DNA from 3 places in the Peribacillus sp. NPDC096447 genome. Region 1 is predicted to be linked to each of the others. Evidence: riboswitches for the same ligand, from Rfam matches in the RefSeq annotation. Region 1 holds a riboswitch; each other region holds the start of a gene.
What was found. A riboswitch is a leader RNA that binds a small molecule or an ion and turns the genes downstream of it on or off. The one in region 1 is predicted to bind cyclic di-AMP.
Positions count from the first base shown of each region.

Region 2: another riboswitch for cyclic di-AMP. It lies ahead of ACIQZD_RS06120 (APC family permease); the one in region 1 lies ahead of ACIQZD_RS24510 (APC family permease).
Region 3: another riboswitch for cyclic di-AMP. It lies ahead of ACIQZD_RS21225 (TrkH family potassium uptake protein); the one in region 1 lies ahead of ACIQZD_RS24510 (APC family permease).

Region 1 covers NZ_JBIWEV010000012.1:52,585-57,551, forward strand. Annotated here, with positions in the region: gene ACIQZD_RS24505 (cation:proton antiporter) at 1-135, opposite strand, end outside; cyclic di-AMP (ydaO/yuaA leader) riboswitch at 830-973, shown strand; gene ACIQZD_RS24510 (APC family permease) at 1,127-2,953, shown strand; gene ACIQZD_RS24515 (prephenate dehydrogenase/arogenate dehydrogenase family protein) at 3,330-4,223, opposite strand; gene ACIQZD_RS24520 (RraA family protein) at 4,244-4,924, opposite strand.
Region 2 covers NZ_JBIWEV010000001.1:1,222,839-1,227,805, reverse strand. Annotated here, with positions in the region: gene ACIQZD_RS06135 (DUF6044 family protein) at 1-1,452, shown strand, start outside; gene ACIQZD_RS06130 (glycosyltransferase family 2 protein) at 1,468-2,490, shown strand; gene ACIQZD_RS06125 (GtrA family protein) at 2,450-2,905, shown strand; cyclic di-AMP (ydaO/yuaA leader) riboswitch at 3,263-3,408, shown strand; gene ACIQZD_RS06120 (APC family permease) at 3,548-4,967, shown strand, end outside.
Region 3 covers NZ_JBIWEV010000006.1:315,637-320,603, forward strand. Annotated here, with positions in the region: gene ACIQZD_RS21210 (class I SAM-dependent methyltransferase) at 1-3, shown strand, start outside; gene ACIQZD_RS21215 (STAS domain-containing protein) at 374-1,174, shown strand; gene ACIQZD_RS21220 (potassium channel family protein) at 1,360-2,016, opposite strand; gene ACIQZD_RS21225 (TrkH family potassium uptake protein) at 2,040-3,377, opposite strand; cyclic di-AMP (ydaO/yuaA leader) riboswitch at 3,547-3,689, opposite strand; gene ACIQZD_RS21230 (hypothetical protein) at 4,023-4,214, shown strand; partial or broken gene ACIQZD_RS21235 (MFS transporter) at 4,574-4,967, shown strand, end outside.

The DNA.
Region 1 (4,967 bases):
TGCAGCATAACTCTTGACCTCAGACAAGCCGGGAATAGGTAGAATCCCTATTATTAATCCAACAATAACAAGAAATGTAGGATATGGTTGATTCATTTTTTCTGCTATAAAAACAATCCCTACCGCGATAGCCAATAAAATGATCCAGTATGTAATCAGATCCTTATTCTCCCTTCAAATGATGCATGTTAACCGTTTAACGGCTGTATATATACCCTTTATTACTATCATTTACATAACTAAGGATTAGTATAATAAAAATCTGCCTCTTGTAGCATGTTTTATACCAATTAAGTTACATAATTATTAATAAGGGATAAAAAGTAAAGTGTTCAATATATGAGAGTGCCCAAGATATACCGCAGGAATGCAGGATGGTGGAAAAATCCATAATATTATCAAGATTAAAATACTTAAATACTTTGCTCTTATAATTGGATTTATTTTATTGGGTACATTTGATTGTTTTATGATTTAGACTGATTTTTATCTCAAATACTTATTAACGTGGTACTTACTTCATTCGCACAATTTGTTTAGCTCTAATAAGTCATAAACAACTGCTTTACTTCAATAAGGGAGTTGCTTTTAGCAGCTCTTTTTCTTATGGAACTATCGGGGCAGGTTAGTTGTAGAAGAAATAGGAATAGAGAAGCCCCTTTTCAAAATTTTATGAAGACGGCCCTTACGCGATAGTCCTTAAAAATATCTTTCTAAAGCATGAATAATATCTTCATTTCTAACCTATCCGTTTTCCTGAGTATTAATTTTTTTTGCATAAAATCCATTTACAATTGCTGATCACAGGAGTATTATAATCAAAGTTTCAATTTCTAAATCGCTGAAACCATTAGGTATGGGGGAACCATTTTTGTGGGTTATTACTAAACCCAAGGGGTGAATCCTTTAAAGGTAGGGCTACTCAAGGTCCGAATCCGACAGCTAACCTCGTAAGCGTTAAATGAGAAGGAAGGTGGAGCTTGTGACACACGAAAAGTGATGTGCCTACAGGTCTATTCTGTAGGCACTTTTTTGTATTCATGTAAAATTTTATTGCTCTTTTGTGTCAATACTGTATGTACGGGTAAAAATTAACTCATAAAATCTATTAGGGTGGTTTGGAATAATGATTTCACTTATAAAAAGGATGTTAATTGGGCGACCTCTGAAATCCAATGAATTAGGAGAACAGAGATTAAACAAAAAGAAAGCATTAGCAATCCTTTCTTCTGATGCTCTATCATCAGTGGCATATGGACCCGAACAAATTTTGATAGTATTGATTACGGTAGGTGCAGCAGCATTTTGGTATTCAATTCCTATCGCAGTTGGTGTATTAATTCTTTTAACAGCTCTCATATTGTCTTATAGGCAAATCATCTTTGCTTATCCTCATGGCGGTGGAGCGTATGTGGTTTCAAAGAGCAATTTAGGTGTAAATCCAGGTTTAATAGCTGGAGGATCCCTATTGGTAGACTACATACTAACTGTTGCTGTAAGTGTGTCTGCAGGGACCGATGCTTTAACATCTGCCTTTCCTACTTTACATAACTATAATGTGGAAATTGCCATTGTATTTGTAATTCTTATTACAATTTTGAATTTAAGAGGTGTAACGGAGTCTGCTTCAATATTAGCCTACCCCGTTTACTTATTTGTTTTAGCGTTGTTTATATTAATTGGTGTGGGTATTTATAATATTCTAACTGGAGGAGTTTCGCCTGAATTGCACACCCCAATAGGTACACCTGTGGCGGGAATCAGTTTGTTTATTCTTTTAAGGGCGTTTGCTTCAGGAAGTTCCGCCTTAACAGGGGTTGAAGCCATATCGAATGCCATTCCTAACTTTAAAGACCCAGCTCCTAATAATGCTGCTAAAACATTAATGGCGATGGGAGCCTTGCTGGCCATACTATTTTCTGGAATTGTATTTTTAGCCTATTATTATGGTATTACTCCTAGTGGAGAGGTAACCGTTGTTTCCCAAATTGCCGAAGAAACTTTCGGGCGGAATTTCATGTACTTCTTTATACAAGGAACTACAGCATTGATTTTAATCCTAGCTGCGAACACTGGTTATTCTGCTTTTCCATTATTGGCAGTAAATCTTGCAAAGGATAAGTTTATTCCAAGGGCGTTTCTTATGAGAGGAGATCGATTAGGATATTCTAATGGGATTATCATACTTGGAATTACTTCAATCATCTTAATCCTTGCTTTTCAGGCAGAAACGGAGCATCTTATCCCACTTTACGCAGTTGGTGTATTTGTTCCATTTACTTTGTCTCAGTCGGGAATGATGGTTAAATGGTTACGAGAGAAGCCGCAAGGGTGGGTTCCAAAATTCATTATTAATACTACGGGTGCCGTTATTAGCTTAACCGTCACATTAATGTTCTTTTTAACAAAGTTCTCACAGGTTTGGTCAATCTTAATTTTTCTACCTATCATTGTCTTTGTTTTTCATAAAATTAGAAAGCATTATGAAGCTGTTGGAGACCAACTTAGGCTTACAACTTGTGAACCATCTGCGACCATTGACGGTAATGTTATGATAGTGCCTGTTGCTGGCATGACTCATGTTGTAGAAAATACCTTAAATTATGCTAAATCGCTTTCTCCTCAACAAATTATTGCAGTGTATGTTGCATTTGAAAGAGAAGACGAGAAGAAATTTGAAGAAAAATGGAAGAAATGGCAACCTGAAGTAAGACTGGTGACACTGCACTCTCATTATAGAAGTATCATCAACCCACTTACCAAATTTGTTGATACTGTAGAGAATAAAGCAAGGGAAGGGAATTATCAGGTAACAGTTGTTATTCCACAATTTATTCCCAAAAAAGGCTGGCACAATATTCTTCACAATCAATCAAGTTTTCTTATTCGAGCCTTCTTACTGTTTCGAAGAGACGTGGTAGTAACAACTGTACCTTATCATTTGAAAAAATAAGGACTTGAATTAATTGTACTTCTTAATGCTATAGGTAATTATCAGAGCAGTTATGAAGCTCTTCTTATAGAACTAACGGGTGCGTTAGTTCGTAAAAAGATAAAAGGAGAGTACATATTATACATGGTTAATATGTACTCTCCTTTAATATTAAGGTTTTTATAATTTTGGTCTTGATAATTGAAGTTCAGTTATAAAATCTCCATCTTCGAAGGGTTGCTCTGTTTTGTGTAATAGCTTTGGAGAGGTAAACAAAGTTACCATCTCAAAAAAACTGTCTCACTAAAAATCAATATTCTCTTAGGTAGATAATGTAAAACAAAGGGGAAGTGTTACCAATGGTGGTACCCCATAATAGTGATATAGCTTATTTCTTTTAACTACTTACAATTGTGTTTTCTTCTTTGCATGCTTTAATGACTTCTAACCAATAATTAGGTTTTTGGCCTTTAAACTTCTCTTTCAAATTGAATGTAGCTAATCTTTCTAATTTGTTTTTTGCTGCCTTAGACATGACTGAATTAAGATTAGAAGCTTCTAACATTTGGATAGAGCCATCTAGTTCAATTGATCTTCTTAATGCATGGATAGACGTTCCAGTAACTAATCGATTCATGGTTTCTTTAAAGCTCTTGCTATCCATAGTTTCACTTATCGAATCTAAAACCAATTCTTCTATATTAAATTCATGGGCGGCCTCTAACAACTCAAGATAAAGGGCGGCTACTCCCTTCATATAAATACTGCGCACTAGTTTTATAGCGGAAGCGTCGCCAGGATTCTCACTCACCTTAGTTATATCCATGCCATATGGACTCATTAAGGCGATAAGCCGATCCACTCCGTTGCCACTTGCTGAAATAGGAACTTTATGTTTATAAACTGGTAGAGGTCCTAACATTGCTGCGTCGACAAAAAATGCATTCTTTTCTTGTATGTTTTTGTTTATTTTTTGTTTTACAATAGGAGTCGAAGCCGATACATCAACGTAAATGCAATCTTTCTTCAGATGAAGTTTTAACACTTCGCTAACCTCATAAGCTTTATCTGCTGGTACTGCTACCATGACTACATCAACTTCATTTAATACGTCCTCGGGATTGGAACGAAGCTCCACTTGCGCTTGTATAGCCCGTTCTTTTATTTGCGGACCGAAAGTAGGATGGTCTAACATGACATCATGAGCGAAAATCTTTTCTAAACCTTCTTGTTTTAATCCAACGGATAATTCAAAGGCTGCTTCTCCAAATCCAATAAAACCTAATATCATTCTAAAGGTCTCCCTTCTTTTTATAGTCCATACGCTTTTATTTGTTCTCTCAACCAAGGAGGTTCAATGCTTCCTTCTGGTTTACCTTGCTTGCGGGTTGTTTCATAAACTGTAATGGTTTCTATGCGCGTTTTCTCATAATCTAGTTTTTTCTCTGCCTTAGAAAGAGCCACTTCAATCTTGTCTCTTGGAACCACAATAACACCATCATCATCACCAATGATCAAGTCCCCTGGAATAACGGATACCCCTCCACAAGAAATAGGTTTATGAAGCTCACCGGGACCATCTTTAAGAGGACCGTTTGGAATAAACCCTTTCGCAAATATAGGGAATTTTAATTCGCTAAGTGTTTCTTTATCACGAACTAATCCATCAATGATGATTCCTTCAAGTCCAATGGCTTTCGCAGCTCCTGCCATCAATTCTCCAAGGTAGGCGTTTGAAAGATGTCCTTTTCCATCCGCAACTAATACATAACCTTCTTTCCCATCATAGATAGCTTGATGAAGAAACAAATTATCTCCAGGTCTTAAGCTTACTGTTAGAGCAGTACCAACTACTTTCATACCTGGTGCTACAGGCTTTATTTTATAATCCATAGAACCTGTACAACCCATCGCATCTGATATAAGTGTAGTGTTAAGGCGTTTTGCTCTTTCGATAATTTCTTCCGACAATAACGGTGCTAAGTTACTCAATGACATGCACTCCTTTAACTTTTTTATGTTTCCATTTACTAAA
Region 2 (4,967 bases), on a different contig from region 1:
AATGCCTTTGGCAGTGAGTTCAGTATTATCGTGTGGCTTTATGCACTTTTTCCGACAATGGCTGCATATGCAATAAGTCAGGCATTAACAAGATTCATTGCATTCTTTGGTATGTATATTTTATTAAGGAAACATTTGGTTACAGGAAGCCGATCAGGTTGGATCAGGGTTGGGACATCCTTGGCCTTTGCCCTTACCCCATTTTGGCCATCGGGAATGCTCAGTACACTTGGGATGCCGCTTGCACTTTGGGCTTTTTTGAATATTCGCAGCAAGGACCATTCGTGGAAGAATTATTTGGTCCTTACACTTTTACCGCTTTATTCAAGCATCGTGCTTGGTTTTTTCTTTTTCCTTGTTGCAATGGGCTTTCTTTGGCTAACGGATGTGATCAGGAGAAAAGGGTGGAATATAACGTTCCTTCTTTCGATTGTGTATATGACCTTCATTTTTGGTTTGGTGGAGTATCGTTTGGTATCTTCATTTATTTTTGATTCGGAGCCAAACAGCAGAGATGAATATTTTCACGCAAGGCTGCCGCTCGATTGGGTCATACAGCTTACTTTCAAAAATTTCGTTCTTGGACATACGCATGTCATGACTGTACATGCGCTTATCATCCTGCCGATTACAGTCTTTGCCCTTTATATCATTCTGACCAAAAAACTGTGGAGACAGGAAAAGGTATATGTATTTTTATTCGGCTTGAACTTTGTACTCTCAGCATGGTACGCATTCTGGTTTTATAAAGGCTGGGTTCCTTTGACGGAAAGGTTTCACACCCTGGATACCTTTAATTTTGCCAGATTTCACTTTTTAAGGCCGATGGTGATTTACTTGGGCTTTGCCCTCGCGATAAAAATCATTTGGGAACACAGCGATTATGCTAAGAAAACCCTCTCTATTTTCATCGCCGTTCAAATTATGATCTTAATGGGCTTCAATGAAGAAATCACTTACAATAAAAAACCATCTTTTAAAGAGTTCTATTCAGAAAGCCTTTTTCAGGAAATAAAAGATCATATTGACCTTCCACAGGAAGAGTATCGTGTTGCTAGCATTGGGCTGCATCCTGCAATCGCACAATTTAATGGATTTTACACGCTTGATAGCTATAACAATTTCTATCCGCTTTCTTACAAACATCAATTTCGTCAAATAATTGAAAACGAATTGGCTAAGAATAAAAATATCAGAATTTACTTTGATGAATGGGGAGGACGTTGTTACCTATTTACCGATGAGCTTGGAAAGCATTATATGTTCAAGAAAGGCTCGAAGAAAGAGCTGGAAAATTTGGACCTTAATATGGATTCGTTTAAAGGATTAGGTGGCAAGTATATATTTTCTGCCATCCCAATCAACAACGCGAAGGAAAACGGATTGGTAATAGATAGGGTTTTCACAAAGAAAGGAAGCATATGGAAAATTTATTTATACAGAGTCATGTGAAAAGGGGGGAATAGAATGAATTCACCGATAGTAACGATTGTTGTACCTTGTTATAACGAAGAAAGCGTATTGCAGGATACCATTTCCCAGCTTTGTGGATTGATGAGGGGATTAGTCGAAGAAAACGTTGTTTCTGGTCAAAGTAAAATTCTGCTGGTTGATGATGGAAGCAAAGATCAAACTTGGAAGATCATTTATAAGGAAACGATCAATAATGAATTTGTTCGCGGGCTAAAGCTTTCCCGGAATGCAGGACATCAAAATGCACTCCTGGCAGGATTGTTTACAGCCAAGGAAGCCTCGGATTGTGTGATTTCCATTGATGCAGATTTACAGGATGATATTCAAGTCATCCCTGAATTCATTCGGAAATTCAATGAAGGATGTGAAATCGTATATGGTGTCCGCCAGAAAAGGGACCTTGATTCATTTTTTAAACGAACATCTGCAACCGGTTTTTATAAATTGATGAACAAGATGGGGGTTAACCTTGTCTATAATCATGCCGATTTCAGGCTAATGAGCAAAAGGGCAATCGCGGAGTTGGAACGATTTGATGAAACGAATCTTTTTTTACGGGGGATTGTCCCACTCATTGGGTTTAAGACGGACTCTGTTTATTATGACCGAAAAGAAAGATTGGCTGGAGAAACGAAATATCCATTTAAGAAGATGGTTGCTTTTGCGCTTGATGGCATTACTTCCTTTTCAGTTACACCGATCCGGCTTGTATTATGGCTAGGATGTCTTTCCTTTTTCATTAGCTTACTCTTTGGGTCTTACTTTTTATGGTTAAAGTTTTACGGGCAGACCGAATCTGGTTGGACCTCATTAATCACCTCCATATGGTTGATCGGCGGACTGCAGTTGATTGCTGTCGGCTTGATTGGGGAATATATCGGTAAAATCTATAATGAATCCAAACGCCGGCCTAAATATATTGTTGATCTAGATCTATTTAATCCGCTCGATTTAAAAAAACGGGAGCAACTAGACGATGAACGGAACAGTATTGAAAAACTATCTAAAACACACTAACTCCTTTATCCGTTTTTTATTGGTTGGAATAGTCAATACAGCGGTTGGACTTTCCATCATGCTTTTTCTTATGAATGTTCTTGAATTATCTTACTGGGTCTCCACCTTTTTCGGCAATGGTACGGGAGCTGTAACGAGTTTTCTTTTGAACAGGACTTTTACCTTTAAAAGCGATATAGAATGGCGGCGAGGAGTTGCCCGTTTCTTTTGCGTCATCCTGATTTGTTATTCCGCCGCTTATTCTATAGGCCAAGCTATTGCAGAATCACTGGAAGGATCCGTTCATTTATCCCTACAACAAAATTTGGCTGTTCTCATAGGAACAATCTTTTATACAGTGCTTAACTATCTTGGCCAGAAATACTTTGTCTTTAAAAAAAGCAATTTGAGACCCATTCAAGAAGGAAGGAATTAATTAGGGTGAATCAGTGGAATAGTGCCCCTATTGGACGGGAATTAAAGCGGAATTTGATATTTAATGCAAGTTTACCCTTTTAATGACGATCCGAGCTGGGGCAGATCTGGTTAATTTCTTTCATCGCCATCTCCATGATGCTGGTTATCTTTTCCTTTTCGAACCACCTTTTGTTCATTGACTCCTGGATTATTTTACCTTTATTTACCTCCTTTCCTACCTTCGAATCATGTCATTGCATGACTTATGTAATATACGTCAAGAATAAAACCTCGCTTACAAAGAATAATTCTATTTTTGTGTAAAATTTTCATTTACTTTTCCATTTCACGGGAGTATGATAATCAACAGTTTCATATTTCTAAATCGCTTAAACCTTATGGTGCGGGGGACCCGTTATTGGGATTGTTTACAATCCAAGGGGTGAATCCTTTTTAAAAGGTAGGGCTACTCTTAGGTCCGAATCCGACAGCTAACCTCGTAAGCGTTATATGAGAAGGAAAGTGGAGCTTGTTAGACAAAAAAAATTGATGTCTACAGGTCTATTTAACTATGACTTGTAGGCATTTTTATGTTTCGTCTTGTTTTTCGCTACAGCTGGGTAACATAAACTTATAAATTAACTTTGGTGGTGAATTCTTGATGTTATCTTCTATAAAGAGGTTCTTGATTGGGAGGCCTTTAAAGTCAAATGCACTTGGTGAACAAAAGCTTAACAAAACAAAGGCTTTGGCGATATTATCTTCTGATGCTTTGTCTTCGGTTGCATATGGGCCGGAGCAAATATTGATCGTCCTGATCACGGTCGGTGCTGCAGCATTCTGGTATTCAATCCCTATCGCGATCGGAGTATTGATCTTGTTAACTGCTTTGATTTTGTCCTATAGACAAATCATTTTCGCTTATCCGCATGGCGGGGGGGCCTATGTGGTTTCAAAAAACAATTTAGGTGTCAATCCAGGGTTGATAGCCGGAGCATCCTTATTGGTTGATTATATATTAACGGTCGCTGTAAGTGTTTCTGCTGGTACGGATGCCATCACGTCCGCTTTTCCCGGCCTGCATGATTATAATGTCGTCATAGCCATCATTTTCGTCATTCTACTTACAATCTTGAACCTAAGGGGGGTTACGGAGTCGGCATCTGTTTTGGCCTATCCGGTGTACCTATTCGTTTTAGCATTGTTCATCTTGATCGGTGTTGGAATTTACAAGATTTTGACGGGAGGAGTCTCACCGGAATTGCATGCGTCAATCGGGACACCGGTAGCGGGCATCAGTTTATTTATACTGCTAAGGGCATTTGCATCAGGAAGCTCCGCATTGACAGGGGTCGAAGCGATTTCCAATGCAATCCCGAACTTTAAAGATCCAGCCCCGAATAATGCTGCGAAAACTTTAATAGCTATGGGTTCCTTGCTAGCTGTATTATTTTCGGGAATCGTATTCTTAGCCTATTATTTAAGCATTGTTCCTAGCGCAGAGGTAACGGTCGTCTCCCAGATTGCTGAGGAGATCTTTGGACGGAATTTCATGTATTTCTTCATTCAAGGTACGACTGCCTTGATCTTGATACTTGCGGCAAATACTGGCTATTCGGCTTTCCCTCTGCTTGCGGTAAATCTGGCGAAGGATAAATTCATACCAAGGGCGTTTACGATCAGAGGGGACCGATTAGGGTATTCCAATGGAATTATCATACTGGGACTTGCATCCATCATTTTAATAGTGGCATTTGAAGGACATACAGAAAATCTCATTCCGCTTTATGCGGTAGGCGTATTCATTCCATTTACGTTGTCCCAGACTGGCATGATTGTTAAATGGGTTCGAGAAAAGCCAAAAGGCTGGATGATGAAATTAACCATTAATTCAATTGGTGCCATAATTAGCTTGATCGTCACGATGATATTCTTTTTAACCAAATTTAATCAGGTTTGGCCTGTTTTGATTTTTTTACCTATCATCATTTTAATTTTTCACCGAATTAATAAGCATTATAAAGCAGTCGGTGACCAACTAAGGATAACAACATGTGAGCCGATCTCACCAATTGAAGGAA
Region 3 (4,967 bases), on a different contig from region 1:
TAATTCTTATAAGAAAGTCGAAATGGGGTTTAAACGGAGGATCTGGAATCAGGTCCTTTTTTTGTTATAACGAAAAGGGGTAATTTGTTAACAAAATTTAAAAAGGGTAAACTATAACAATAAATGAACCAGAATAGTAGATGAAGGTTTTACTGAATTTTTTTTGAAAAACAGTGGTTGTATGGTTTCAAAAACAGCTGGGAAGGTATATGGAAAGAGGGGCCTTTGGGCTTTTAGATCATAAGATTTTTTAAGTATGGAAGAGGTTTTATTCGATGCTTACTTTGTTGATAATTTTTCAATACCCTGACAATGCTGATATCAGCGTTAGATTTATCGACTGCTTTTTATAAAAAATAAATAGGAGGAGTTTATGCACAGAAATCAAGAATTATATTCCTTTTTATTGGGTGTGGCAGCACAATTGACTGAGGAATGGTACGCAACATTGAATAAAAACGATAAGGCGGGGGTTTACAGCTCACTCGATCCCAAAGTGATTAAAAAACTTAAGCAGCAAAATAATGAATTCCATTTACGTTTCTTTCAGGTCTTTGATACAGAGGAGAGGGAATTCTTTGAGAAGCTTGGTGAGTGGATTGAAGATATCGGTCAGGATGAGCAGCATTTAAACACACCCATCTATTTTATATTGAGGGAGTTTTTTCGAACGCAAGAGCAATACCTGGATTATATTGACCGGTTTGTGGGATTGCATGGAGATAAATATACGCAGGCGGAAATAAATTCCTGGTATCGGATAGTGGTGAAGGTGTTCAGCGAAGTGATGGAGAAGTTTACGGAAGCGAATCATAGGTATGCTAATAAAATCATGAAAGCCCAACAGGCAACGATCGATGAATTGAGCACGCCCATCATTTCCCTTAAAGATAATACAGCGTTACTTCCCCTGATAGGCGATATTGACACGGCGAGGGGCATGTCCTTGCTTGAAAACACACTACAAAAGTGCGCTGAAAAAAATGTCACCAGGCTTTTCGTTGACCTTTCGGGCGTTCATGCCATAGATAGTGCATCCGCCCACCAGCTGTCACAATTGATTGAATCCTTACATTTGATCGGAATTCAAACAACCCTTTCAGGACTTCGGCCGGAAATAGCCATGACTGCCGTTAAGCTTCAACTGCCTTTTGATAAAGTGACGATAAAGTGACGATAAAGTCCACTCTTGCCCAAGCGATCAGTGCGATAAAATAATACATACATATCCTAGGGATGGGGATGCTCGTTATAAATTTCATCGAGAAGATCGCCATATGGCGGTCTTCTCGCATGTATAGGTGATGCTGCATTCAAAATAGGTACCGGGCTAATGAAGCAAGAGCCGAAACCTGCCGGTTATTCAATATTGGCAAAGAAGGCTAGATCTTCTTTATTGCCAACCACTAAAAGCATATCTTTTTCATGGATATCCTGATCCGGTGAGGGTGCTATGATGATTTCCCCATTACTCACGATGGCAATGACGCTGATATTATATTTTGCCCGCAAATCAAGCTCCCTGAGGCTTTTCCCCTTCATGCTCATGGGGAGGATGATTTCCTCGATATTGTATTCTTTAGAGAGTTCAATATAATTCAGCATGTTAGGGGACAGGAGTTGATTCGCGACCCGCTCCCCCATATCCCTCTCAGGATAGATGACCCAGTCGGCCCCGACTTTAGTGAGCACCTGACCGTGATTTTTATTAAGTGCTTTGGCAATGACCTTATCGACCCCAAGCTCTTTTAAAAGCAATGTAGTTAAAATGCTCGATTGCATGTCATTTCCGATGGCTACGATGACACAATCGAAATTACGGATTCCGATTGATTTCAATGCCTCTTCTTCAGTCGTATCCGCCATGATCGCATGGGTAACGCTCAGTTCCGCATTCTCGACTCTTTCCTCGTTGACATCAATACCCAATACCTCTTGGCCAGCCGTATATAATCTATGGGCCACACTGGTTCCGAATCTGCCTAGACCGATCACGGCATATTGTCGTTTTCCCATCTTTTACACTCCTTCATTTATGTTTAACCAATCATGATTTTCCCTTTTGGACGGCGGAACGGATCTGGTTTGCGCCTCATGGCGATGGCAAAGGCCAAAGTCAAAGGACCCACCCTGCCTGCAAACATCGTGAAAATGATGAGCATCCGGCCAACCGGTGATAATTCTGGGGTCAAACCCATTGAAAGTCCCACGGTGGCGAATGCTGAAGTGGCTTCAAACAAAATCATTAAGAAATCAGTTCCGCTTTCAGTGATGGTCAGCAGAATGGAGATGATGGAAACCATGAATACGCCAATGAATGTAACGGACAATGCCTTAAAGATCGTTTCACTTACAATGCGGTGCCGGAATAATACCACATCACCCTTTCCTTTAATCTGTGACCAAACCGTTCCGACAAGCGTTGCCAATGTAGTCGTTTTAATCCCGCCGCCAGTCGATCCGGGTGAAGCCCCGACGAACATCAGAAAAATGATGAGCAGTAAGGTAGGCTGAGTCAAATCAGGGATATTCAGCGTATTGGAGCCGGCTGTCCGTGGTGTAACTGACTGAAATAAAGACGATAACGTTTTACCCATGAAAGATAAAGGCTGTAATGTCTTTTGGTTACCGAACTCGAATAAAAAGATTAAAATTGCTCCGACAATCGTAAGGGTTAAGCTAGTCGTCAGAACAACCTTCGTATGCATGGATAAACGATGGGTATCACGGTATTCGTATATTTCATTCATCACGATGAAACCTATTCCGCCAAACGTGATGAGGAAGACGACCGTAAGGGTTACGAAGGGATCCGATACATAAGGGGTCAAGCTCCTGAATTCCCCCATTAAATCAAAGCCGGCATTATTGAAATTCGATATGGAATGAAAAACCCCGTAATAGATTGCTTTGCCGATTGGCATGTCAAAAGAAAAGCGAATCGATAAGATAAGGGCACCTATGCCCTCAATGATGGCCGTGAAAATTAAAAGCCGCTTCACTAACCTGACTACACCTGCCATGGATAGATTATTTAAGGACTCCTGCAAGAGTAACCTGCCTTTTAAAGAAATCCTTTTACCTAATAGGAAAAAGAAAAACGTCGCAAATGACATGAATCCTAAGCCGCCTATCTGAATCAGTGTTAAGATGACCAACTCACCAAAAGTGGTGAAGGTCGTTCCCGTATCCACTACGACCAGTCCTGTTACACATGTAGCGGAAGTCGAGGTGAATAAAGCATCCAGAAAAGAAAGGCCATTGCCATTTTCTGTGGAAATCGGCAGGGTCAATAAATAGGACCCGATAAGTATCAGGATGGCAAAGCCGAGTACAAGTATTTTTGGCGGATCCAACAAATTTTTTGCTTTTATCAAATTGATCATCCCTACCTATAAAAAAATTGAGTGAAACTGTATGATATTTTAATCATCAATCTGCTTTCAGAATCTTTTTAAAGGCATAATAAAAAGACCAGCGAAAACATCGAACAGTTATTTTGCCACAAAAAGCGTGAAAAAAAACTCCCGAAATAGGCGGTCTTATGACCTCCTTCGCTTTAGCCGACGAAGTTAGCTGACGGGTAGGATGGCGAAAGAGCTGATCTCATCCCTTCTGCAAGGCAGAATTAACCCCAATTGATTGGGTCCTCCGTACTCAATTCCATTGAGTTTAGGCCGAAATGCATTAAATTGATAAACGTATTCTACTCCCATCATTTAGTAGTTGTAAACCCCTAAATGGTAAAAAAATATTTCTTTAACAAAACTGAAAATTTACGTTTTATTTACATTTAAAAAACGTATTGACAAATATTAGTTAGCACATTATGATAGGTTCGATTAATCCGATTATGATAACCAGCATCGATGTACTTTATTCAATACTTTCAAGCAGAACACGCTATTTGCCAAGCAAAATTTGTAATATATATATTATGTTTCTTTTGTAAATCATAAAGAAAAAAAGCATTGCATTCGTATTTAAAAATTCAATACATTTTATTAAAAAGGCGGGCAATTATGGAGAAGACGTTCAATAGATATGTTATTAATGCTACAGGTAAAGGTGGCCAGACATATTTAACACAATGCCAGGATAAAGATGCACTAAGGAAATGGATAGCCGATCATGAGGATCAAATCATCATGGATGAGTTAAGGATAACGGATAAGAAAAAGAATCCGTTTTTAAAATTATTTTCTCTAAGGTAAATCAACTAAATCCCAACATCATTAGCGGTATTCAATTATGAAATCCCTGTGTCCTATCCGGGAACGCTGAGCGAAAAATCCATATCTTGTTTTTCCTTTTAAACTCATTTATTTTGAATGAGTTTTTTTGCGTCATTTACATTATAAAAACATTAATGTTAAAATTTAGTAATGAAGAATGTAGAGGTAAAGAGGAGAAAAGTAAATGAAATGACCACTTTCCAAAAGAGCCTCGAAAGCAGCCGAGGATAGTTGGGGATGTATGGTGACGCATAGAGGTGGCACCGCGAATTGACCTCGTCCCGAGACGCATTGCTTGGGGACGGTTTTTTTTATTGTTCGGTCAAGAGGGAGAAGCGATGACATTCAGAAATACATTAGTATCCTGGAAATATCCTTCCATTCTATTGTGCGGAATTGGTATCTCCAACATCGGTTCTTGGGTTTATTTCATTGCACTTAATTTAATCGTTCTGGATATGACTGATTCAGCCTTGGCGGTAGCTGGACTTTATATCGTTAAACCGATGGCTGCCATATTTACGAATGTGTGGGCAGGCAGCGTGATCGATCGGATAAATAAGCGGAATCTAATGGTGGCACTTGACCTTTTTCGAATGGTATTCATAGCCTTGCTGCCATTGACTTCTTCTATTTGGGTCATCTATTCCCTTGTCTTCGTGATCAATATGGCAGGGGCCATGTTCGTAACAACATCAAGGTCTTATATAACAAAATTAATACCTGTTGAAC